3 regions of the Paenibacillus sp. FSL H8-0034 genome follow, and region 3 is predicted to be linked to each of the others. Evidence: riboswitches for the same ligand, from Rfam matches in the RefSeq annotation. Region 3 holds a riboswitch; each other region holds the start of a gene.
What was found. Region 3 has a riboswitch for cyclic di-AMP ahead of NST47_RS34295 (CAP domain-containing protein). Riboswitches for the same ligand answer to the same signal wherever they lie in the genome.
Positions count from the first base shown of each region.

Region 1: it holds a riboswitch for cyclic di-AMP, as region 3 does, so the genes downstream of both, NST47_RS08640 (TrkH family potassium uptake protein) here and NST47_RS34295 (CAP domain-containing protein) in region 3, are expected to answer to the same signal.
Region 2: it holds a riboswitch for cyclic di-AMP, as region 3 does, so the genes downstream of both, NST47_RS26120 (hypothetical protein) here and NST47_RS34295 (CAP domain-containing protein) in region 3, are expected to answer to the same signal.

Region 1 covers NZ_JBBOBS010000001.1:1,883,004-1,890,792, forward strand. The annotation lists gene uvrC (excinuclease ABC subunit UvrC) at 1-208, shown strand, start outside; gene NST47_RS08635 (CPBP family intramembrane glutamic endopeptidase) at 183-1,844, opposite strand; cyclic di-AMP (ydaO/yuaA leader) riboswitch at 2,080-2,230, shown strand; gene NST47_RS08640 (TrkH family potassium uptake protein) at 2,297-3,649, shown strand; gene NST47_RS08645 (potassium channel family protein) at 3,662-4,321, shown strand; gene NST47_RS08650 (cation:proton antiporter) at 4,436-5,638, shown strand; gene NST47_RS08655 (LysR family transcriptional regulator) at 5,622-6,521, opposite strand; gene NST47_RS08660 (succinate dehydrogenase cytochrome b558 subunit) at 6,786-7,439, shown strand; gene sdhA (succinate dehydrogenase flavoprotein subunit) at 7,457-7,789, shown strand, end outside.
Region 2 covers NZ_JBBOBS010000001.1:5,771,839-5,779,627, reverse strand. The annotation lists gene NST47_RS26125 (hypothetical protein) at 1-473, shown strand, start outside; cyclic di-AMP (ydaO/yuaA leader) riboswitch at 812-975, opposite strand; cyclic di-AMP (ydaO/yuaA leader) riboswitch at 1,525-1,723, shown strand; gene NST47_RS26120 (hypothetical protein) at 1,847-2,254, shown strand; gene NST47_RS37220 (potassium-transporting ATPase subunit F) at 2,401-2,478, shown strand; gene kdpA (potassium-transporting ATPase subunit KdpA) at 2,679-4,358, shown strand; gene kdpB (potassium-transporting ATPase subunit KdpB) at 4,380-6,410, shown strand; gene kdpC (potassium-transporting ATPase subunit KdpC) at 6,474-7,079, shown strand; gene NST47_RS26100 (histidine kinase) at 7,194-7,789, shown strand, end outside.
Region 3 covers NZ_JBBOBS010000001.1:7,673,909-7,681,697, reverse strand. The annotation lists gene NST47_RS34305 (TOMM precursor leader peptide-binding protein) at 1-1,400, opposite strand, end outside; gene NST47_RS34300 (bacteriocin maturation protein) at 1,397-3,031, opposite strand; cyclic di-AMP (ydaO/yuaA leader) riboswitch at 3,273-3,408, shown strand; gene NST47_RS34295 (CAP domain-containing protein) at 3,416-4,207, shown strand; gene NST47_RS34290 (cell wall hydrolase) at 4,251-4,898, shown strand; gene NST47_RS34285 (hypothetical protein) at 4,974-5,096, opposite strand; gene NST47_RS34280 (Cof-type HAD-IIB family hydrolase) at 5,354-6,163, opposite strand; gene NST47_RS34275 (carbohydrate ABC transporter permease) at 6,697-7,623, shown strand; gene NST47_RS34270 (carbohydrate ABC transporter permease) at 7,620-7,789, shown strand, end outside.

The DNA of each region.
Region 1 (7,789 bases), 5.8 Mb from region 3:
CGAAACGCGTGCCAAATCGATGATCGTCTCCCAGCTGGATTCGATTCCGGGAATTGGCGAGAAACGGCGTAAGGCGATGCTGAAGCATTTTGGCTCGATGAAAAAAATAAAAGAAGCCAGCATTGAAGATTTCCGGCTTCTGGGTATCGGGGAAAAGCTGGCCACACAAATATTACAATCGCTTAATCAGAATCAAGACGAGGCATAGCTAGTGCCCGTCTTTTTTTGTTGCCATGCAGCCGATACAGCAGCCAGCCGACAAGACCGGGGAATATCAGATAAAAGCTGCCGACCACGATATGCATCCAATCCCCGAGACCATACAAGGAAAGCCCCATCAAAATACTATCCATCGAGGCGTGGGCAAACAGTACCGTCATAAACCCGTATTTAAGAAAGGCATATCCAAAAATGACACCGATAATCGTGACCTCAACAAGTCGGGTATAGACCGGATAAATCGGATATTGGGTATGGCTCATCGCCCAGATGATGCTCGGGAGCAGTACAGCCAGAAACCGAATGCGGACAATTTTCAGAAAGAAGGCAATGCCGAACAATCGGTATACGGTTTCTTCGGAGATAGCCGCTGCCCAGGCCATGAGCGGAAACAGTGCAGGGAACGTCATGTTCAGCACGGAATCTGCTGCATCATTCACCGACCATACGTCAAAAGCATGCTCCGCTATAAAGAACAGCACTTGCTGGACGCCGAGAATAAAGAAACAGAGCAGGTAGCCGCGAGTCATGGCCACCCATACCTGGCCCCCAAAAGCGGGATCCTGCCATTCCGGCAGCGGATTCCAGCTGTAACGGGACCACATCTGTCTGCCGGCAAGGACGGAGAGGTAGACGCTAACAGCCATCATCGCAATATTAATATTGAGAAGCCACAAGTAAAAGAGCGCTTCGAACTGGGATGGACCCGCCGTATGTGAGGTTCGGAAAGCCGGCAGCATGTTGAAGTTGTTTCCAATATAAATAATGAGAAAAATCAAGGTCAGCCACAGGCCGCGACGAAATGTGATTTGACGCCGATAGCGTATGATGATGAACAGAGCTGTAGCCGCCATAATTAACGATACACCCATACTGATGTTGGTCATCAGGGAGGCGCTGCTATTTTGCTTCTCCTTCCATTCCTCAAAAGCAGCCGGGATCTTGAAGTCAGGCTGGAAGGAAACGACCTGACCCTTGGAAACGAGAAGTGTAAGCTGTAGCTTTGCCTGCCCGATCAGATCAGTCCTGCTCTCATAAACAAGCACACGCCCCGTTAAGGAGGGGGAATTATTTTTCTTGTCCCGTTGGGGATGGGAATCCAGCAAGGTGAAATTGGTTGGCGAGTAGCCCTGTTCCTTGATCGTCTGCTCGGCCAACAGCTGAGGGTCCACTCCTGGCGCAGATACCGTATCTGCTCTGGACGATGGCGACTCATACGTCTTCCAGCCGAGCACCTTCTGATTCGAGTAATTGATATCGATGTAATAAGTTTTAGAGCTGGCAAGGTCATTAATTTCAACCTCGTAGTAGTCCAGCGGAAGCTGGGAATATCGCTCCGTATAAGAATGGAATAAGTGCTCCTTTTGCAAGTACCCGCTTCGTTCGGAATGAGTTTGGTATAACGTGCTCGTTGTATGATCGTCTGATAATGCGAAATGCTGCCTGGCAAAAATGACTGCTGTGTCAGCGGCCGCCTGCTGGGTAATCGTCGGTAGTCCATCCGCCTCTTCATTGGATGAAGGAGGTCCAGACAAATACGAGGATATGAGAATGACGGTAAAATAAAGGATAATACCAACAACTGCCAGCAACTGCAGCGGTCTATCCAATGAACGATTGATCATAGTAGTCTCCTTGGAATGAAGAAATGGGAAGGCTTGATTATTGTATTCCATAAACTTAGCATACATGTCTGATCAAATCCAATGCATTACCAAGCATAACGGGGATAAACGTTGAAAACCAAAGCGAATCCTCAGTTTGATGCCTGCCAGCTATAATAAGAATCGGAATATCCCTGCTTTTCGAGTTATTACGACTTTGTACTTATGGAAGAATAGCCTTATAATTCATATCAATTGAATACAGAAGCCGAATTTCTTTCCGAAAACGGGGGAACCATTTGTAGTAGTAAGGGGTGAATTCGATTCCATTCATGAGAGTGGAATTGATAGGGTACCTGTAAACCCGAATCCGTCAGCTAACCTCGTAGGCTTTATGGCAGGAACCTGTTTAGTTGACATTGGGTTTCCGATGTCTTTTTTTTGTTCTTTTTCAAATATTTGTGAGGTGAGAAATGAAAGTAACGTTGAAAAAAATCCAATTAACACCTCCGCAAATTTTGGTATTGGGTTTTGCCGCGATTATTTTGATTGGAGCACTGGTGCTTACGCTTCCAGTCTCATCGGCGACGGGGGACCGATTATCTTTTATTAATGCCTTGTTTACAGCGACATCTGCCACTTGTGTGACTGGGCTTGTTGTTGTGGATACAGGTACGTACTTCTCCGTGTTTGGTCAAATCGTTATTGTCACGTTGATTCAGATTGGCGGACTCGGCTTTATGACGATGGCGACCTTATTTGCCTTTGCATTGAAGAAACGAATTTCTTTGAAGGAACGCCTCATTCTTCAGGAAGCGATGAACCAAGGGAGTATGGAAGGCATTGTGCGCCTGATTCGTAAAGTAATTCGCTACTCGCTTACGATAGAGCTGATAGCTGCGATCATTTTTTCCATCCGCTGGTCCATAGATCTTGGTCCAGCCAAAGGTATTTATTTCGGAATCTGGCATGCGGTTTCATTTTTTAATAATGCAGGGTTCGATTTGTTCGGCTCGGTGAGCGGCCCATTCAGCAGTCTGACCTCGTATGCGGCCGACCCGGTTATCAACATCGTTTCAATGGGACTTATTGTGTTGGGCGGTATTGGTTTTATCGTCATGTCGGATCTGCTCGAATATAGAAAAATAAAACGGTTGTCGCTGCACTCCAAGGTAGTGTTAAGTACAACGGGCGTGTTGATCCTCACAGGAGCTGTGGTGATGTATGCTTTTGAATTCAGCAACGCCAAAACATTAGGATCACTGGACTGGTCAGGGAAAATATGGGCCTCGTTCTTTCAATCGGTAACGCCGCGGACAGCAGGGGCCAATACGGTCGATATCGGAGCTATGCGCCAGGCTTCCCAATTTTTTATGATTATTCTGATGTTTATAGGTGCTTCTCCAGGCTCGACAGGCGGAGGGATCAAGACCACGACCTTCATGACGCTGATCGGTGCTATTGTGGCGATGATTCGCGGCAAGGAGGACATTGTATTGTTCCATTACCGCTTGGGTAAGGATCGTATTCTAAAGGCGATTACGTTAACGATGATTGCACTATTTCTTGTGATTTTCGTGGCCATGATATTATCCACCACAGAGAGTCATCCATTTCTGATGATACTCTTTGAAGTTACCTCGGCTTTTGGCACGGTAGGGCTGACGATGGGATTAACGACGGATTTGACGATGGTTGGTAAAATATTGATTTCACTGACGATGTTTGCTGGCCGTTTGGGGCCAATAACCTTGGCCTATGCACTCGGACCCAAAACTGAAAAAGAATTATACAGATACCCTGAGGGGAAAATTACAATCGGATAGGGGAAAAGCAGGATGAAGCGCACGCAGTATGCAGTAATTGGATTGGGGAGATTCGGGTCAAGCTTGGCCAGAGAGCTGACCAAGTTAGGTCATGAGGTTCTTGGCATTGATCAGGACGAAGAAGCGGTTGATGAAATGAGCGAGGTGTTAACCCATGTCGTCGTCGCTGACTCCACAGATGAGGAGGTGCTGCGCTCACTGGGTATACGTAACTTTGATTGTGTGATCGTGGCGATTGGAAGCGATATTCAATCGAGTATATTAACGGCTATTTTGCTTAAGGATATAGGGGTGCCGTTAGTTGTTACCAAAGCGTTATCCGAGCTGCACGGCAAGGTGCTGAACAAAATCGGCGTTGATCGTGTCATATTCCCGGAGCGCGATATGGGAATACGTGTAGCGCATCAACTAGTATCTCCGAATCTATTGGATTTTATCGAGCTGTCCAGGGATTATACGATAGCTGAGCTGTCAGTACCGAAACGAATGTCGGGGCGAACGCTGAAGGATCTGAATTTACGAGTTAAGTATGGCTGTAGTGTTGTTGCTATTAATAAGAAGGAAGGCGTTATTATCGCGCCTACGGCTAATGATTTATTGGAAGAACGGGATATCATGGTGATCATAGGCACGAATTCGCAGATCGAATCGTTTGAGAATGAAGTGAAATAATCGTTTATAGAAACATGTTGATTGCTGGAGTCAGATTCGGAGTGTGTTGAGTTGAATAACGAGGTCAGTGAGCTGGTTTACCATGTGTTGTTCTTATTAATATTTATATTGGGTATGGGTATGCTGTCTGGTAAGTTAGCCGCCTGGTTGAAGCTTCCGGATGTCGCTTTATTTTTGATTGCCGGAATGGTTGTGGGTCAGGGCCTGCATCTGGTAACGGAGACCAGCAGCTCGTTTACGAATCAGTTTATATTAACCTTGGGTTCAGTCTTGATATTATTTGATGGCGGTCGCAATATCCGATTGTCCGGTCTTCGAAAAGTATGGCTCACCTTGACACTGCTAAGCGTTCCCGGTGTGCTGATCACCTGTGGGGTTGTCGCCGTGACGGCTCATTGGCTGCTGGGCATGCCTTTATTGTATGCCGTACTGCTTGGGGCTATCATTTCATCGACAGATCCGGCAACTCTGATACCCGTGTTCAAGCAGGTGCGGATTCGTACCAAGGTGAGAGAAACAGTTGAGAGCGAATCGGCATTCAATGATGCGACCGGATCGATTCTGACGTTTTCCGTGCTGGCTGTGATTACAGGAGGACAGGCAATTTCCGTATCGGCAAGTGTTATACAGTTTGTGGTTACCGCGCTTGGCGGAATCCTGGTCGGGGCTGTCATAGGTTTCATCTTGGTCTATGTTACGGCGCATAGCAAGCTCGGCTGGATGCGGGATTATGCCACCATAGCGATGGTGGTTACAGCTATTTCCGCTTATTTGTTAGGTGAAACGATACATGTCAGCGGGTTTATGGCTACATTTACAGCAGGGCTCATTTGGGGTAATGTGCATATATTCAAGCTCGATTTACAGGACAAGCATCAAGAGATGGGTCATTTTAGCGAAAATATAACCGTTATCATGCGGATGCTGATTTTTATTATGCTTGGCAGTCAGGTTAACTTTGGCGTGATCTGGGCTAACCTGTGGCCGAGCCTCGGGGTGATCGCTGTTTTCATATTCATTGCACGTCCGTTAACTGTGCTGGCTTCGGCACTGCCGGACCGCAAGGCACGCTGGACCTGGAGAGAGCTTGTATTCATGTTCTGGGTTCGTGAAACAGGAGTCATTCCTGCGGCCTTATCCGGTATGGTGGTGGGACTTGGCGTGAAGTATGCGGACATCATGGCTTCGGTAACTTTCCTCGCGGTGCTGTTCACGATCCTGCTGCAGGCAGGTACGACGGCCTATGTGGCCCGAAAGCTGGGTGTCACTGAAGCCGATACCGCTACTGACACGGAGGAGCTCAATCGCTCCGGTTAAAGTGGCTCTTGGCCTTTTCAATAAAACGTTGTGCCGATGGATGATGAACGGCTTCCTCTGTAAACAGCAGCGAGGTCGTTCTTGTTGTTTGATCCAGAGCAGGAATGAAACGGACGACCAGCTCGTTTTCCTCCAGAAAATGACGGCGAAGATAAGACTCGGGCAGCAGGGTAGCGGTTTTACAGGTGGACACGAGACGAATGATCGCTTCGAATGAATCGATCTCCATTTTGACATCAGGATGTAACGAATAACGCTGGAACAGCTCGTCCATCAGAATCCGGTACCAGGTGCCCCGTGAAAATAGGATCATTGGAAGCTCGTGCAGGTCTTCGATTTGTATAGCAGCTTTATCCACAAAAGGATGATTATCCGGCAGCACAATACATAGACGGTCGTCGAAAAGCGGAATGCACTGCAGCCCGGGGTGCTCAATCTTTGAGGCCACCAGGCCGATATCTACCTTGCGCTCCTTGACCATCGGGACGATCTCATGGGTTTTTCCGGTAATGGCTTTAATGTCGGTATGAGGGTAGTCCTTGGCATAAATCGTAATGAGATCAGGCAGGGTGGACTGCAGTGTGGTAAGACTGGCCCCGATAATAATACTGGAGGGCTTATCGGTCGTTTTGAATACCTCCAGAGAACGCTGCAGCTTGCGCCCCATAGCGCGCTGCTCCAAGGCATACTCATAGCAGATTTGTCCGGCACGGGTAATCTCCAGTCGTTTGCCCTTGCGGTGAAACAGCTGGATTCCAAGCTCCTCCTCCAGACGCATAATTTTTCTGGATAAGGCCGGCTGTGAAATATTTAACGTTTGGGAAGCCTTATTCAAGCTTTCCATTTCGACGACAATGGCGAAGATATCGATATTCTCAAACATCCAATAACCTGCTTTCTGTTATGTGAAAAACGCATAAGTGATTATAAAAAATCGGCACTTCCATTATAAGCACTAAAGGAGTACGATGTATAGGTCACGTAATCTTCACAAAATTTGTCTATAACTGCATAAAACGTTGTCGATTCATGGAAAATAGGCGTAGCGAACTTGTTGACGCTTGTTTCTTGCGGGGGTACAATGAAATATGGTTTTGACAATCGTGTGAACACGGCTATTTACTACTTAAGGGGGGAACGCATTCTAATGTTTCGAAATTCGTATTTAAATCGTAAGCTGCATTCATTACTTGGTGTGATTCCGGTCGGATTTTTCCTGGTCGAGCACCTAATCACCAACTACTCCGCTTCTAAAGGCGGACATGTGGCATTTCTGGAGAGCGTGGATTTTCTTCATAGTCTGCCTATAACGCTTGCACTGGAAATTGTAGGGATCTGGATTCCGCTGCTGTATCATGCCATTTACGGCTTGTATGTTGCTTTTACGGCGCGGAATAACGTATCTAATTATGGATATTTCCGCAATCAAATGTTTTTTATGCAGCGCGTGACAGGGGTAATAACGTTCTTGTTCGTGGCATGGCATTTCTTTGAAACCCGTTTTCAAATTACGCTGGGCTTGCCGCAGGAACAGATTGGCGTGCAAATGCATCATATTGCAACGAATCCGGTCAATTTTGTGTTTTACTGTATTGGGATTGTGGCTGCGGTGTTCCACTTTAGCAACGGTATGTGGTCATTCCTGGTTAGCTGGGGAGTCACTGTCGGACCGCGGGCGCAAAAGGTTTCCACATTTGTATGGATGGGCGTATTTGTAGTGATGACGATTATGTTCATCATGTCTTTGACCGCATTTTTAAGTCCTGAGTTCCAAAATCTGCCGATGCCGGTTAAAGGTTAAGGAGGGAATACACAACAATGGCTAATTCAAAGGTAATCGTAGTTGGCGGGGGTTTGGCTGGTTTAATGGCCACAATTAAAGCTGCTGAGGCAGGTGTTCACGTTAGCCTGTTTTCACTGGTTCCTGTTAAACGTTCACATTCCGTCTGTGCGCAAGGTGGTATCAATGGCGCCGTTAATACAAAAGGCGAAGGCGATTCCACCTGGGAGCATTTTGATGATACCGTATACGGAGGAGACTTCCTCGCCAATCAACCGCCTGTTAAGGCGATGTGTGATGCTGCACCTGGTATTATCCATCTCATGGACCGTATGGGTGTTATGTTCAATCGTACACCGGAGGGTTTATTG
Region 2 (7,789 bases), 1.9 Mb from region 3:
GCACAGGACTTGCCTTAAAGCTTCAGGATACAACGGCACAAGCGCCGTACAAATCAACGATTGCTGCCTACAGTGTAAATTTACAGCCATCGGACAAGGAAGACAAATTCAGTATATACCCATTTGATGTAGCGATTGACCGTTGGGATATTTCCTATTTGTTCAATTCTGCGACTCTTCAATATACGTACAAAGGCAAGTTTTTCTTCGATATTGAACGCATCAAAGAGACCCAGGTAGATGAAAGCTTCCCGCAGCTTCAATTTGAACTGCATGATTCATTGGGACGGCTCGTGGGCACCTCTGTGAAATCGTTGATTGGGCAGGAACGTCTGGTTACAGGCGAGAACAATATTGCTTTTACCGGCAATTCTGAACAATTTGACACGCCGCTGACTTTAAAAGTATACGAAATATTCAAAACGGAAAATGGAGATGCCAAACGTCTACTGACTGAATTAAGCAGACCGTGATCTTTAATTTATTGCTGCAGCAGGGGAGATTCCATTCTGCCCAACTATTCCATCCGCGGCTGGATATTTTCAATAATCCGCAGGAGCCATCGGAAGTGATTTGCGGGATTCGGCCTTTCAATAGAAGACAATCAAATTGATAAATTTCCATGGAGCCGATTTTGTAGGGTACAAGGAAAATTCAATGGGTACGGTCAATGGGTCGGCGAGCTTTAGCATGATGCATGCACTCCTCTACATTTTTTGAATTTGGACAAACCAAAGGAAGCCCGAGAGCAGAGAAACTCTACTCTCGGGCTTCCTTTGCATGAATAAATAAGGTCAGGGAGATACGAGTGTGCTTCTCTCTCAATTCGCTTACGAGGTTAGCTACCGGATTCGGGCTTGAGAGTGCCCTACCCCCGGGCATCGAAGATGCCAAGAGGATTCACCCCTATAAGCTATCTATCCTAGATAGCTTATACTGGGTCCCCCGTTTCCCTGAAGTGGTCGTTCAAAAAGTCGCTTTTTTGAACACATATCTTATGGGAATTAAGCATTGATAATGGATGATATGGAGTTGTGAAGTTAATGAAATGTATCATACGCTGGCCGTTAAATAATGTAAAACTCCAATCCGCATCATAATTACGCCTTTTTTGCTTAAAAGGTCGATGAAAGCGGAATCAAACCTGATTTCCCTTTATTATCTATATCTATGCTAGCTCATGCTGGGTATTTGAATTTTCCTTCGTAAAACGGAGATATCGAGAGATGGATGCAGATATCGAGAGCATGAGAAGGATTTGGATACCATGCAAGTCAATTATAGCTTTGTATGCCGTGCGGTATTTATTTACAGTGTTAAGCGGCTGGCGTATGATACATCTCATGATTCCAACAAAGTTTTCCAAGTAACGGCTGAACTTTTTCAGCCCTATGAACCGGTTCATAGGGGCGAGAGCGTCGTTTTTATGAGAGAGGATGATGAAGCTTGTGATCGTGTTCAACGACCATGAGGTATATAGGAAATGTAGATTTGTAGGGATTGTCTGTAATTGAAAATGAATCATGCACTTTATCGCTGAGTCCTTGAATTTAAAAGGAACGGGGGAACCAAAGAAGCGCGTAATCCCTGATTCGTTAATTCGTAGTCAGGTACACGAGCTTCATGGGGTGAATCCTTCTTGGCATCTTCGATGCCTTGGGGTAGGGCTACTCTCTAGCCCGAATCCGACAGCTAACCTCGTAAGCGTATAGGGAGAGGCAACAATTGTCGTGCGTAAGACACGGTTTGTATAACTGTGTTTTCAGAAGCCACGAGAAGAGTTCCGCTCTTTTCGCAGGCTTCTTTTTGTTGTCTCCTTTTTGACATTCATAGGAGGAAGATTGAAATGGAACAACAGGAAGTCATTTTGGTTTCGGCACCCAATAAAACAGGAGAAGGCTTCATCCTTCAATTGCTAAAGCAGGGCTTGCGTTTTGCAGCTATTGCCAACAACCAGGGAGAAAAGCAAAGACTGGTCAATATTGGTGTGAAAAATATTGTAATGGTAGATACCACAGAACAAATCAATTGGACTCTTCCAGACTTTACCATAGGGAAAGTGTTTATTTTTGAGCGAAGCCTAAATCTGTGCTGCCGTTATATTCAAATGTGCCGCAGATGGACCTCCAAGCCTATTTATGTCATCACCCATACGAGTAATCCGCGTCTGGTCTACAAAGGACTCGGGGCTGCCTATGTGATTCATACGACGAGCGAGGATGTTTCCTTTTTAATTCAAACACGTGTGAAATAAGTGCCAGCTTCTTTTCGGAAGCTCTTAGGAGGGGTAACCATGTTGGATCTATATATGGTACTGATGCTAGCCATTGCTTACGCGCTGTTCAGTGGATTTTTGTTGTGGTGCGGGCGTATTACTGAAGAATCAGGAGGCGAGCGTTTATGATCGTTGTCATTATTTTTACAATATTTATTTTTATTTATCTGGCCTATGCCTTGGTTAATCCCGAGAAATTTTAATAAACGAGTAGTCCGGTGAATTATTAGCGGAATCGGAATGGGCGGAATCGTTCTGGAGAAGCGAAGCGTTCGGAAGAATGATCTGACCGTGCAGCGGACTTTTTCACCAATCTTTACGAAGTCAGTTTTGCTAAAGCAAAACTCAGCACATGCTTACGAAGAAAGTTTTCTTACGAAAACTCTGAGGAGGAAACAAACAAATGGGCATTTTGCAAATTGCCGTCGTGATTGTCATTTTGGTGCTGTTGGTAAAACCAGTAGGTACCTATCTCTATAACGTATTTTCTAATGAAGCGAATCGGACTGACAAGTGGTTTGGGTTTATCGAAAAACCGATTTTTGCAATGATCGGTTTAAAGGAACGAAAGGGTATGACCTGGAAAACCTACGCGCTCAGTTTTATTGTGACGAATATCGTGCTCGTGGCCATAAGCTATATGATTTTGAGAATGCAAAAGTATTTGCCGCTCAATCCGAACGGGATTGACAACATGGAAGAAACGTTGACCTTCAATACGGTCATCAGCTTTATGACCAACACGAATCTGCAGCATTACAGCGGGGAGTCGGGCTTGTCTTATTTTTCGCAGATGGCTGTCATTATGATGATGATGTTCACCTCGGCAGCGACCGGGTTTTCCGTAGCCATTGCCTTTGTCAGAGGGATTACGAGTAAAGGGGAAACGATAGGCAACTTTTTTGAGGATTTTGTAAAAGCGCATATTCGTGTATTTTTCCCGTTTGCTTTTGTAGTGACTCTACTTCTTGTGGCTCTTCAGGTTCCTCTGACGCTGCAGCCTACAATAACCGCAACGACGCTGGAGGGTACTGAGCAGCAAATTGCTATCGGACCGGTGGCGGCACTGGAATCGATCAAGCATATCGGTACGAATGGCGGCGGATTTTTTGGAGTGAACTCGGCCCATCCGTTTGAGAATCCGAATCCGCTGACCAATGTGATTGAAATTTTATCGATGTGGGTTTTATCTGCTGCGCTTCCTTACACGTACGGCTTGTTTGCCAAAAACCGCAAGCAGGGTTGGGTTATTTTTTCCTCGATGATGATCTTATTTATTATGTTTCTGTCCCTTATTTATGCTGCGGAGTCAAGCGGTAATCCTGTCATGAACAGATTGGGCATCGATGCCGCACAGGGCAGTATGGAAGGTAAAGAGGTCCGCTTTGGCATTCCGCAATCGGCACTGTTCGCTACGGTAACGACAGCGGCGACAACTGGCAGTGTCAATACGATGCACGATACACTGACACCGCTTGGCGGCATCACGCCAATGGCTCTCATGATGCTGAACTGTGTGTTTGGCGGTAAGGGCGTCGGGCTCGTTAATATGCTGATGTATGCGATATTGGCGGTATTTCTCGCGGGGTTAATGGTCGGTAGAACACCGGAGTTTCTCGGTCGGAAAATAGAAGCACGCGAAATCAAGCTGATTGCTATTGCGATTCTGGCGCATCCACTCATTATTTTGGCATCAACAGCAATTGCGTTGGCTACTGATTTAGGAAAAGCGGGAATAACGAATCCGGGCTTTCATGGCATTTCACAAGTTTTGTATGAATTTACATCCTCCGCGGCTAACAATGGTTCGGGGTTCGAAGGATTGGGCGATAATACACCATTCTGGAATATATCTACGGGAGTTGTGATGCTGTTCGGCCGCTATATTTCCATGATTGCGATGTTGGCGGTAGCCGGATCGATGCTGCGCAAGCAGTGGGTTCCCGAAACTATCGGAACTTTTCGCACAGATAACCGTTTGTTCGCCGGTATTCTAATAGGAACGGTTTTAATTATAGGCGCTCTGACGTTCTTGCCTGGTATTGTATTGGGCCCGATAGCCGAGCATTTGACGATTCGTTAATGGAAGGAGTGGATATTATTCATGCAAACCAATAGAAAAAAAAGCTTATCTGGTGACATCCTTCGCAATGCCGTCAAAGACAGCTTTGTGAAGCTGAATCCGATGACGATGATGAAAAATCCGGTTATGTTTGTTGTTGAGGCTGGCACCTTGATCGTGCTGCTGATGACGATTTTTCCAGGATATTTTGGTACGAGTCAAAGTATGGGTTTTAACCTGACTGTATTTGCGATTCTGCTCTTCACTCTGCTGTTTGCAAATTTTGCAGAAGCACTTGCTGAAGGCCGCGGGAAAGCACAGGCCGATTCACTGAAACAATCCAAAAAAGAGATCAGCGCCAATAAAGTGGTGAACGGTGGATTGAAGCTGGTTCCGTCTACCGAGCTGCGCAAAGGAGATATCGTCGTTGTTTCTCAAGGAGAAATGATACCGGGCGATGGAGAAGTGATTGAAGGGCTGGCTTCTGTAGACGAATCCGCCATTACAGGAGAATCCGCTCCGGTGATTAAGGAAGCAGGAGGCGACTTCAATTCGGTAACAGGCGGTACCCGTGTTGTCAGTGACAAGATCAAGGTGAGAATTACGAATGATCCCGGGGAATCGTTTATCGACCGGATGATTGCTTTGGTTGAAGGCGCCAAGCGGCAAAAAACACCGAATGAAATTGCGTTGAACACGCTGCTCACCAGTTTGACGTTGATTTTCCTTATTGTTGTCGTGACCTTGGCTCCGATTGCCAAATATCTGGACATTCAATTGGATATACCGGTATTGATTTCATTACTGGTATGTCTGATCCCGACGACAATTGGCGGTTTACTATCAGCTATCGGGATTGCAGGGATGGACCGTGTGACCCAGTTTAATGTTCTCGCCATGTCAGGTAAAGCGGTCGAAGCCGCTGGGGATATTAATACGATGATTTTGGATAAAACAGGGACGATTACATTCGGTAACCGGATGGCCAGCGAGTTTACTCCTGTAGATTCTGAGAACATAGCGGTTTTGGGTGAATGGGCTGCGATCAGCTCCCTCAAGGATGAAACACCGGAAGGGCGTTCGGTGCTGGAATTAATGAAAAAGCAAGGAATGGCCTATGACAGCTCGATTGCCGAGGACGGGGTATTTATCGAGTTTAAAGCGGAAACCCGGATGAGCGGGATCGATTTGTCAGATGGACGTAAGGTACGCAAGGGAGCTGTGGATTCGGTAAGAAAATGGGTGGAATCTCAAGGTGGAGCCGTTCCGAGTGATCTGGAGCTCAAAGGCAATGCGATTGCATCAGAGGGCGGTACACCGCTCGCTGTAGCGCTAGATAACCATATCCTCGGGCTCATATATTTGAAGGACACCGTGAAGCCGGGGATGAAGGAGCGGTTTGAGCAGCTTCGCAGGATGGGCATCAAAACGATCATGTGTACGGGTGATAATCCGCTGACTGCAGCTACCATTGCCCGTGAGGCTGGTGTGGATGAGTTTATAGCCGAGAGCAAGCCTGAGGATAAAATTGCCGTTATCCGTAAAGAGCAAGCGGAAGGAAAGCTGGTTGCAATGACTGGCGACGGTACGAATGATGCTCCTGCACTTGCACAAGCGGATGTAGGGCTTGCGATGAACAGCGGTACGACAGCCGCCAAAGAAGCAGCCAACATGGTTGATCTGGATTCGGACCCATCCAAAATTATCGAGGTAGTGGCGATTGGCAAGCAGCTGCTGATGACGCGTGGTGCTTTGACAACCTTTAGTATCGCTAACGATGTGGCCAAATATTTCGCTATCATTCCGGCTATGTTTACGCTCGCGATTCCACAGATGGAGGCACTCAATATTATGAGGCTCGGCTCCCCATTGTCAGCGATTTTGTCCGCTTTGGTCTTCAATGCCATTATTATTCCGCTCTTGATCCCGCTTGCTATGCGAGGGGTTGGCTATAAACCGATGAGCTCAAATAAGCTCCTGCAGCGCAATCTGTTTATTTATGGATTTGGCGGGATCGTAGTGCCGTTCTTAGGCATCAAGCTTATTGATCTGATGGTGCATTTATGGATTTAGAAGTACGGTGAATCTTGATCTCGCAGCGGTATCAACATCTATCAGAAAAGAGGGTATCAAAGAATGGATAAATCGGAACATGCTGCGTCAAGCACAGCAAGCTTTTCTTTGGGAATCGTGATTCGGGTTAGTCTAGTATTTCTTGTATGTTGTGGAATCATGTATCCTCTGGTATGCACCGGGGTCGCACAGGTGCTGATGCCTGCAAATGCGAATGGCAGTATGATTTACAACAGCAAGGGACAGATCGTGGGCTCGGAACTGATCGGACAAAAGTTTGCTGATCCCAAATACTTTCAAGGCAGAGTATCAAGTATTGATTACAAGGCAGAGGCTTCAGGGTCCAATAACTATGCGGCATCCAATCCTGACATGCTGAAGCGGACACAGGAATCGATTGAGGACTGGAAGACCAACAATCCTGCTGTTCCCGTGAGTCAATTGCCAATTGACTTGATTACCAACTCAGGCTCGGGACTTGATCCGCATATCAGCCCGCAATCGGCTCTCGTTCAGGTTCCAAGAATCAGCAGGCTGAACGGAATTCCCGAAGCCAAGCTGCAGCAGCTTGTACAGCAAACAACCGAAGGAAGGGACTTGGGATTGTTCGGTGAACCCCGGGTCAATGTGTTAAAATTAAACTTGGCATTGAGCGCCTTGCTGAAGTAGCTCTTTATAGAAGGAAAAGTTCTGGTAAAGCTATGGCTTTATCGGGCTTTTCCTTTTCCTCATCCTGTGAGTGGACACATATAAACGATCGAATCGATGTGCATGGAGGCGTTCATGGAAAATTTTAAACGCAAAACACCAGAGGAGATTCTGTTATCGATTTCCAAGCTGCATAGAGGTCGATTAAAGGTATATATTGGTGCGGTCAGCGGTTCGGGGAAAACGTATCATATGCTGCGTGAAGGTCAGCATTTGAAAAATCAGGGTATCGACGTGGTGATATGTGCCGTGTCCACCATGCAGCGTCCCGAAACGGTCGAGCAGATCGGAGACTTGGAACGGGTTCCAAGCATACATTGGATGAAAGAAAATGTTGAAAAAAAAGACTTGAATCTGGATGCACTCATTAAACGTAATCCTGAAGTGGTATTGGTAGATGGTTTGGCTCATCGCAATCGCAAGGATGCCCAGTACGCCACACGTATGGAAGATATTCGATTTTTAATCAACCACGGGATTAGCGTGATCTCAACTGTCAACGTATACGAGCTGGAAGGGGTTACGGAATTAGCCAGGAAATTAACGGGAGTGGAAGCCCAGGAAACCGTACCTGCCGATACACTGGAAATTGCCGATGAAGTTGTACTGATCGATGCCACGCCGGAAACCTTGTTAAATCGGGCAGCAGAGGGCCACCTGCATTTTGGCAA
Region 3 (7,789 bases):
GCACAAACGAGATTCGCTCCCGTTGGCCTGGTGTTCTTCGCCAATGCCCACACAGATGGAATTCCGTTCTCCGTCGTAATGTTGAACAACTGAACCTCGTACCCTGCTACCGCTCGCAAACGGTCGACCATTAAGCGCAATTCCTTGCTATCAGTGGAATAAGGATCAAGACGGGGCACTGGAAGCTGTGCGTACCAGGTCATCAGGAATGAATCACGTTCTACAACCTCCAAAATTCCATACAAAATCGCTTCTTCCAGACTGCTGCCAAGCGCACATCCGTTGGAGGCTTCATTCACATAGCCTTCACCATAAGTCACACTATAATACGCCAGCAGCTCCGGAACGAGAATCGAACGTTCCTGCATAAACGAATAGCTCCAGACCCAATCGATGGGATGGTTCGGATGAAACGGTTGGAATGGAAAATCCTCCTGCGCATACTGCTCATCTGTATACACACCTACATCAAGCGGATTGAGCGCTTGCTCTGCGAGATTGTGATAGGTGTCACGAATTACGGTTCGTTTACCGCGCGGTGCCTGACTGCAATATCGCTCCAATCCTTCCAATATCGCGGTCAGCGTGCTGGTCACATAGGAATGAGTGCGGCCTGCTGTCACCTCGTCTCCTGCAAACAAGAGAAGGTTGGCATGGACAGCAGCAAAGGATGAAGCAAGATCTGGCTGATATACATTAAAAAGTCCGGTTCGGGAATCAAAATAATCTTTGATCAATACATCCTTCAGTTCGTTAACCGAACGACAGCGAAAGCTAGCGGGACTGCTCTTAAGACTTGGCTGGAGCTTAATCTGGGCTATCGTAGCAGTATCATCGGGTAATTGACCGCACATGGTACATAGGGGGTCAGGTAAAAAAGGGTGTAGGGAGCTTTTCAAAGTTATTAAGTTAACGAGATAGATGCGCCCTTCCGTGAGAGCCAGCTTACTCTGGAGTATTCTCTGTGCTTCTGCTTCAATTAGACAGGATATGTGCAGCAAGCCAGCGAGCGAAATGCCCGATTCATCAAGCTCGTCTCCGTATACCAATCTTCTCAGCTGCTGCTCGGACATTTCCAAATTGCGTCCTGCCATCTGATAACGCGTGTCCGCACATAACGAGCATCCCGGTGAGCCGGGTCGTACTAAGGGTCCGATCACACCTTCATCACCAAGAACACAGACATGGATCCAGGGGATGCCTGTCGGCTGCAACAATTGTTCAATTTCGTTAACCAAGAAGGAACTGGCTTCATCCTGCAGAACAATAACCAATTGTGCCGCTTCCGGTACACTCTCCTTGAAATCATTCAGTAGGGCGATTGAATAGGAATGAGACAATCTCCGGTACACGAGGTCCGCAAGCTTTCCCTCTCCGACAATCGCGATGACAGATTTCATCGGGAATCCTCCTCTCTCACAAGAACGCCCCAAACCCCTACAAGCCCTTCTTTCAAAAAAGGCTCATTGGCCATATCCATCACATGCAGTCGCTTGCTGTCCCGCTTCAGGATTTGCAAGGCCGCAGCCAAGATTTCAGATGATGTACTCTCTTGTGTGGAAGGAATGATCAGATGGGAGGGTTCTTTTGTTTCCAGTATCACAGAGGCTGCAACGAGTACTGACGGCGGAAGTATCAGTTGTGTGTTTGCTGCGAACCGCAGAGCTTGCTGCAGCACGCTTCTTAAGGCCAATGTCGTATTCAAGCCTACATGACCATACCAAAGGCCGTTTATACCGACCCATACAACAGGAAAGCCGTACAATTCCATACCAAGACCGATCGTTGGCGCCCCCTGTATAAGCGTCAATGACTGCAAATAGTATTTACAGCGTTCGTCCTCGACGTTATCTGGCAGCACTTGACGGATAAAAGGTTTCCGGTTGATCAACGATTTGGTCAATGTGTCAGTCAAGCAAATTAGCAGCCCGCGGCACACTCCTTCTGCGACTGTTTCACCTGCTCCAATACCGATAAACGGTTGAATTGCAGCCCCATTTCCATGAGCATACGGGAATGGAGGCAGTTCTGAAGTGAATAAAGTAGACAATTGCGTTACATATGCTTCAATTCCGGCTAGTCCTGCATCCCGTCGTGCCTCTTCATGAGTCAGACCTGAGCGAATTACATCGGGTAGCAGCTTGGCTGGTCCTTCCGAGAGAGGATCAGCAGCCTGAACACGGCACTGTGCCAACGGCAGCTGCCCCAAATCCCCTTCCTCCCAAGTATGGAAGATTCCTGCTGTGGATGACGTTAGTCTGCTGAAATAGGAAAACCACCCATAAGGCTCTCTTTCCTCTTTAATCAGCGCATCGGGAATTTCAAATTCTTGTACATAGGCTGTACGATCAGGGGCCGTAAGGAGTCCGGTCACGAGCGGATGGGGTACAAATGAATGCCAATCGCCTTCCAGCGTATTTAGATTAAGTACAAAGAAAGCCTGTTGCGCTGCAGATTCAGCCGCTTCCGATAACGCTTTGAGCCACGCAAATACCATGACGTTCGCCAGCATGGTTCCTGCCGTGGACGAGAAGTCGGACGAGAGATGGGTGCTGCCAAGAGCAGCTTGGTGGAGCCGACGCCACGCAGACTCCCAGCAGCCCTCCATGTCCGGATGGACGAGCGGCCCGACCAGTCCTATTTGCTGTATACAGAAAGCCGGCAGCAGCAGCTTCTGCTGTACTTTGCAAACCGCATTCAAGTTCCGAAGCTCCTCGATATGAGCTTCCTGCGAGACGTACAAAATTGAATGAAAGGGCGCGACTGTCTCGTGCCATTCAGTTCTCCCGCTGCGATCCAGACAAAGTTCTTCTATTACGGCCATAGGATCTGTTAAACGAGCATGCTCGACCAATTCCTTCAGCTGTTCACGATCGGTAGGTACGGATTCCGTAATTAGTATGTGGAAACGGAGCCATCCTGATTCAAGCAACGTGTCAGCCAAAGATATCAAAAAAGGACCGCAGCCGATCACCAACACCTTGGTATGAAGATATGGTTTTAAGGGGACGAACGATTCAGAATTTTTCATATCATCCTCCTGAAATGTCAGGTTAGAAATCTACATCCCTACTTACATCTTTTATCGTATGTATGATCGTTTGTCCTTCATGCTTAATTTTGCACATACGAAAAGGACAGACGAATGATAGCATTCGACCCCAATAGATTGGAAAACTTTGATCAGTGTACTTCGGGTTTTCCCATGTTAAGATGAAACTCTCTTAAAAAGACAGCTAGTTTCCAAGCTGAGCATATTGTTTTTTTAAGAGACACCATTCAGGCCGAAGCTTCTTATAGAGGCATGGGGGAACCTATTATTTGGGGTGAAGCCATATTCATGGCCGGGTCCTTACTCTTTGATCCGAACCCGTCAGCTAACCTCATAGGCCGCAAAAAAGAGAGGATGTTCGAAATGATTTTGAAGAAATCTGTATTAACTGGTTTACTCGCTCTGGGTACGGTGGTTGGAGCCACAGCTGCTTCAGCTGCTCCATGCACAGTAACTACAGGTAACGATACGATGACGGTGGTTGCCAAGCAGCAAGGGATTAATTTAAGTGATCTGCTTAAAGCCAATCCACAGATTACCAATGGCAATAACATTTGGCCTGGTATGGTATTGAATCTTCCTGGCATAGGCACAGGTCAAGGATTAGGCTTCGGAACGGACTTCGGTTCAGGAACTGGCGCAGATACAAACGTAGATACAGATACAAATGTAGATACAGGTACTAACGTAGATACAGGTAATGGTGCAGCTGCAAATACAGGGACTGGAACAGGTGTGGAAACAGGTTCAGGTACAGACTCAACAGTTCAGCAAGGGACAACTGAATCCACCTTTGCCAGTCAAGTAGTCGATTTGGTGAATCAGGAACGCGCGAAGGCAGGTCTGAATCCGCTGACTAGTGACAGTGCATTATCGGCTATGGCACTGGATAAAGCGAAGGATATGTACAATAATCATTATTTTGATCATAATTCGCCTACCTACGGTTCTCCATTTGATATGATGAACACGTATGGCATCAAGTATACGTATGCCGGTGAAAACATTGCTATGGGTCAAAAGACTCCGCAGGAAGTCATGACTTCATGGATGAACAGCGAAGGACATCGACAAAATATTATGAATCCTAATTATACAAAAATTGGTGTGTCTTATTATAATGGCGAGTGGGTTCAGGAATTTATTGCGAATTAAGCATATAACCCCTTTTGCCAAAGCGAAGGGAGATAAACAACGAATGAAGCGAGTGAAAGCATTTGTTGTGGGGATCGCGCTGCTTCTTATGAGTCTGGGTACCGTGCATACGGACCAGGCTCAAGCCGCGGCTCTACTAACAAAGGGAATATCAAGCGGAGATGTATGGGATTTGCAGTTCCGTTTAAGAACAATAGGGTATGATCAACATGTACTGGATGGACAATTTGGTTCACAAACCCTGGCAACCGTTCGCCAGTTTCAAAAAGATTATGGATTAACTTCTGACGGAGTTGTCGGCGATCAAACGTGGAAATCGCTAAAAAACTATTCATTAAATCAGGCTGAGTTGGATATCATGGCCAAAGTTATTTATAGCGAGGCTCGTGGTGAACCTTACGAGGGTCAGGTTGCTGTCGGAGCCGTGATTATGAACCGGATACAATCCGGTCAGTTCCCCAATAATATTCATGATGTTGTATTTCAACCGGGGGCATTCACGGCTGTCGATGACGGACAATATACGCTGACCCCTGATGCAACCGCGTATCTGGCGGCGCAGGATGCTTTGCGTGGCTGGGATCCTACGAATCAGTCACTTTATTATTTCAATCCGATAACCGCTACCAGCAAGTGGATCTGGTCTCGACCCCAGACCGTAACCATCGGAAATCATATTTTTGCCAAATAAGAGCATGAAAGACAGTAATCGATAACGGGAGCGTGCTCCCTTTTCGGTCACTGTCTTTTTATTGTCTAACTCATATTAGAATGTTCTCAAAATAATAACAAGCAGAATGTACAGAACCAGAATAACACCTGTGGTAGTTCCCAAACCGTAACCTCCACAACTGCCACAAGAAGCGCCAACTCCACCTACATATCCCATAGTTCCAACCCCCTTCCATTTCACCTAATGTATGTTATGAAGGCAAAAGGCTAATGGATTGGACTCATAAAAAATGTGCGTTTGTAGGGGAGGAACAAGTCGTTCCAAGATAGATAGATTGACGTATGATATGATGTGGGAGAAGCCGCCAACTGCTCCCATGCTAACCCATAGATCACCCCAAAAAAAGACGGATTCCTTCGGGAGTCCGTCTTTGTCGTTATAATTCTCTTCATTAAAACGGCACTCTAACCTGCCTATCGATCAGAGCTATTTTGCAGAACAAACTTCTCCACCACATGCTTAACTCCGTCCTCATTGTTCGACAAGGTCACAAAATCGGCAATTTCCTTAAGCGATTCCACGGCATTACCCATCGCCACACCAAAACCCGCGGCTTCCAGCATTTCATGATCGTTCCAGCTGTCGCCGATTGCCATAACTTCTGACATCTCATAACCAAATCGTTCAGCCAAAAAGCGGATCGCATGCCCTTTAGTACCTTCACGATTCACGATTTCAAGGAAGTGAGGCTTCGATTTCGTAATATGTACGAGATGGCCGATTTCATTGCGAAGCTCAACCGCTACTTCATCCAATCGTCCGGGATCATCGATAATCAACAGCTTGGTCGATGGCTTATCCGCCAGCTCGTGGAACTCGGGATAGACCGTATAAGGGATCTTCGATAGGGCAGCATAATCTCTGCTTTTATCATTATCTGCTTGTACATACAAAATATCCTCTAAATAGGTTTGCAGATGAAGCTCATTGCGCTCGCAATATGCAAAAATATGATGTGCCGCGTCAGTGGGAACAGTACGTTCATAAATCGTTGCGCCATCCTCGGAATTTTTCACCAACGAGCCCTGGTAGGTGATGAGCGGAACATTCAAGCCCAGCTGGGCAGCCATTTGTTTGGCGGATGCATACATCCGGCCGGTTGCCAGTGTCACGGTAACGCCCTGCGCCAAAGCCTTTTCCAAAGCCGCCTTGGTTCCCTCGGTTATTTCCTTACGGTCGTTGATCAGCGTATCGTCGATATCGATTGCCAGCATTTTGTACATCGTGGTTCCACTCCTTTGTCGGTCTACGGCTCTTATTATACATGAGAAGCGTGAACATCGCACTGACTTGGAAGTTGATTATGAATGACACACTACGGGTATGGGAAACCATTTGATCCTGGAGAAAGCATGATCCAACGCTATTCATTTCATGAAATAAATAGACATTGGTCAATAAAAATGGCCAGTTTGGGTACTATAAAAGTGTTGAAAAATTTAATGTTAAGAAATTGTAAACGTTTTATTGACAAAATTGACTACTACCGTGTATGATGAAAACAAGTTAATAGTTGTGTAGGAGAATAGGAGATACACATAAACTGCTTGTTTTATAACAAAGCATTTTATGTGTTTTTTTATTCTCTAAATGTGTACCCGTGTTACCCAGAAAGCTGAATGAACGTGTCAGCGAACATCTGAGTATCCCGGATCAAGGAAGGGAGCTTCAACTCGGCAGAGGTACCATCTGTGAGTGAGAAGGGAACGCTCCCACAACTGATAAACGTAACTTTTCTAAGAAAGGGGTATGCAAATTGTCATCCAATGAAAGCGTTTTAATTAAGGCGGATAGTGCATTACTTAGAAAGAAAAAGTTAGGAGAAAACCTGTTAGCCTATTTGTTTTTGGCCCCTTCCCTGATTCTGTTTATAACCTTTTTATTTTACCCTATGCTGAAATCTGTATACCTTAGCATGACCATTACAGATCCTCGTGGAAGGGTCGTTGAGTTCGTTGGATTGGATAATTTCGCGGATTTGTTAACCTCAGGTCAATTTTATTCGAATTTGAAAGTAAGTTTACTGTTCATTTTGTTAACAGTACCTACTTCGATCATTTGGTCCCTTTTTTTGGCAGCGATCACGCATAACAAATTGCGTGGGATGAAGGTATTTCAGTTTATTTTTTCATTGCCTATTGTTATTTCTGTGGGTACTGGTTCAATTATCTGGTTTTTGTTGTTCCACCCGACGGCGGGTATGCTGAATTATTTCTTAAGTTTTGTTCATATCGGTCCCATTCCGTGGTTAACCGACCCATCCTGGGCACTGGTATCGATTTCCCTCATGACGATATGGATGAACATGGGCTTCCTGTTTATCGTGTTATCCAGCGGGCTGCAGGGTGTTCCTGAGGAAATATATGAAAGCGCCAAAATTGACGGCTCCGGACCTGTGCGGACATTTCTCCAAATTGTTTTGCCACTGTTGACGCCTACGATCTTTTTTGCCCTAATTGTATCAGTAATTGGTGCTTTCCAGACCTTTGGGCAAATTCACATTTTAACTAAAGGCGGCCCCATGAATTCAACCAATGTTGTCGTGTATTCGATTTATCAGGACGCGTTCGTTAATTTCCGTTTCGGGATCGGGAGCGCACAGGCATTGATTTTGTTCCTGATCATCCTGGCCTTGACCTTGTTCCAGTTTAAAGTTTTGGAGAAGAAGGTGCATTATCAATGATTGCAAAGAGAATCACACCGGTTATTCAGTACCTGCTGCTGCTTTTGATGGCTCTCGCGGTTTTGTATCCGCTGTTATTTAGCATATTATCGTCGTTCATGACGGAGAAGGAAGTTTCCAACTTTCCACCGCCCTTATTCCCATCTCAATTGTATTTAGGGAATTT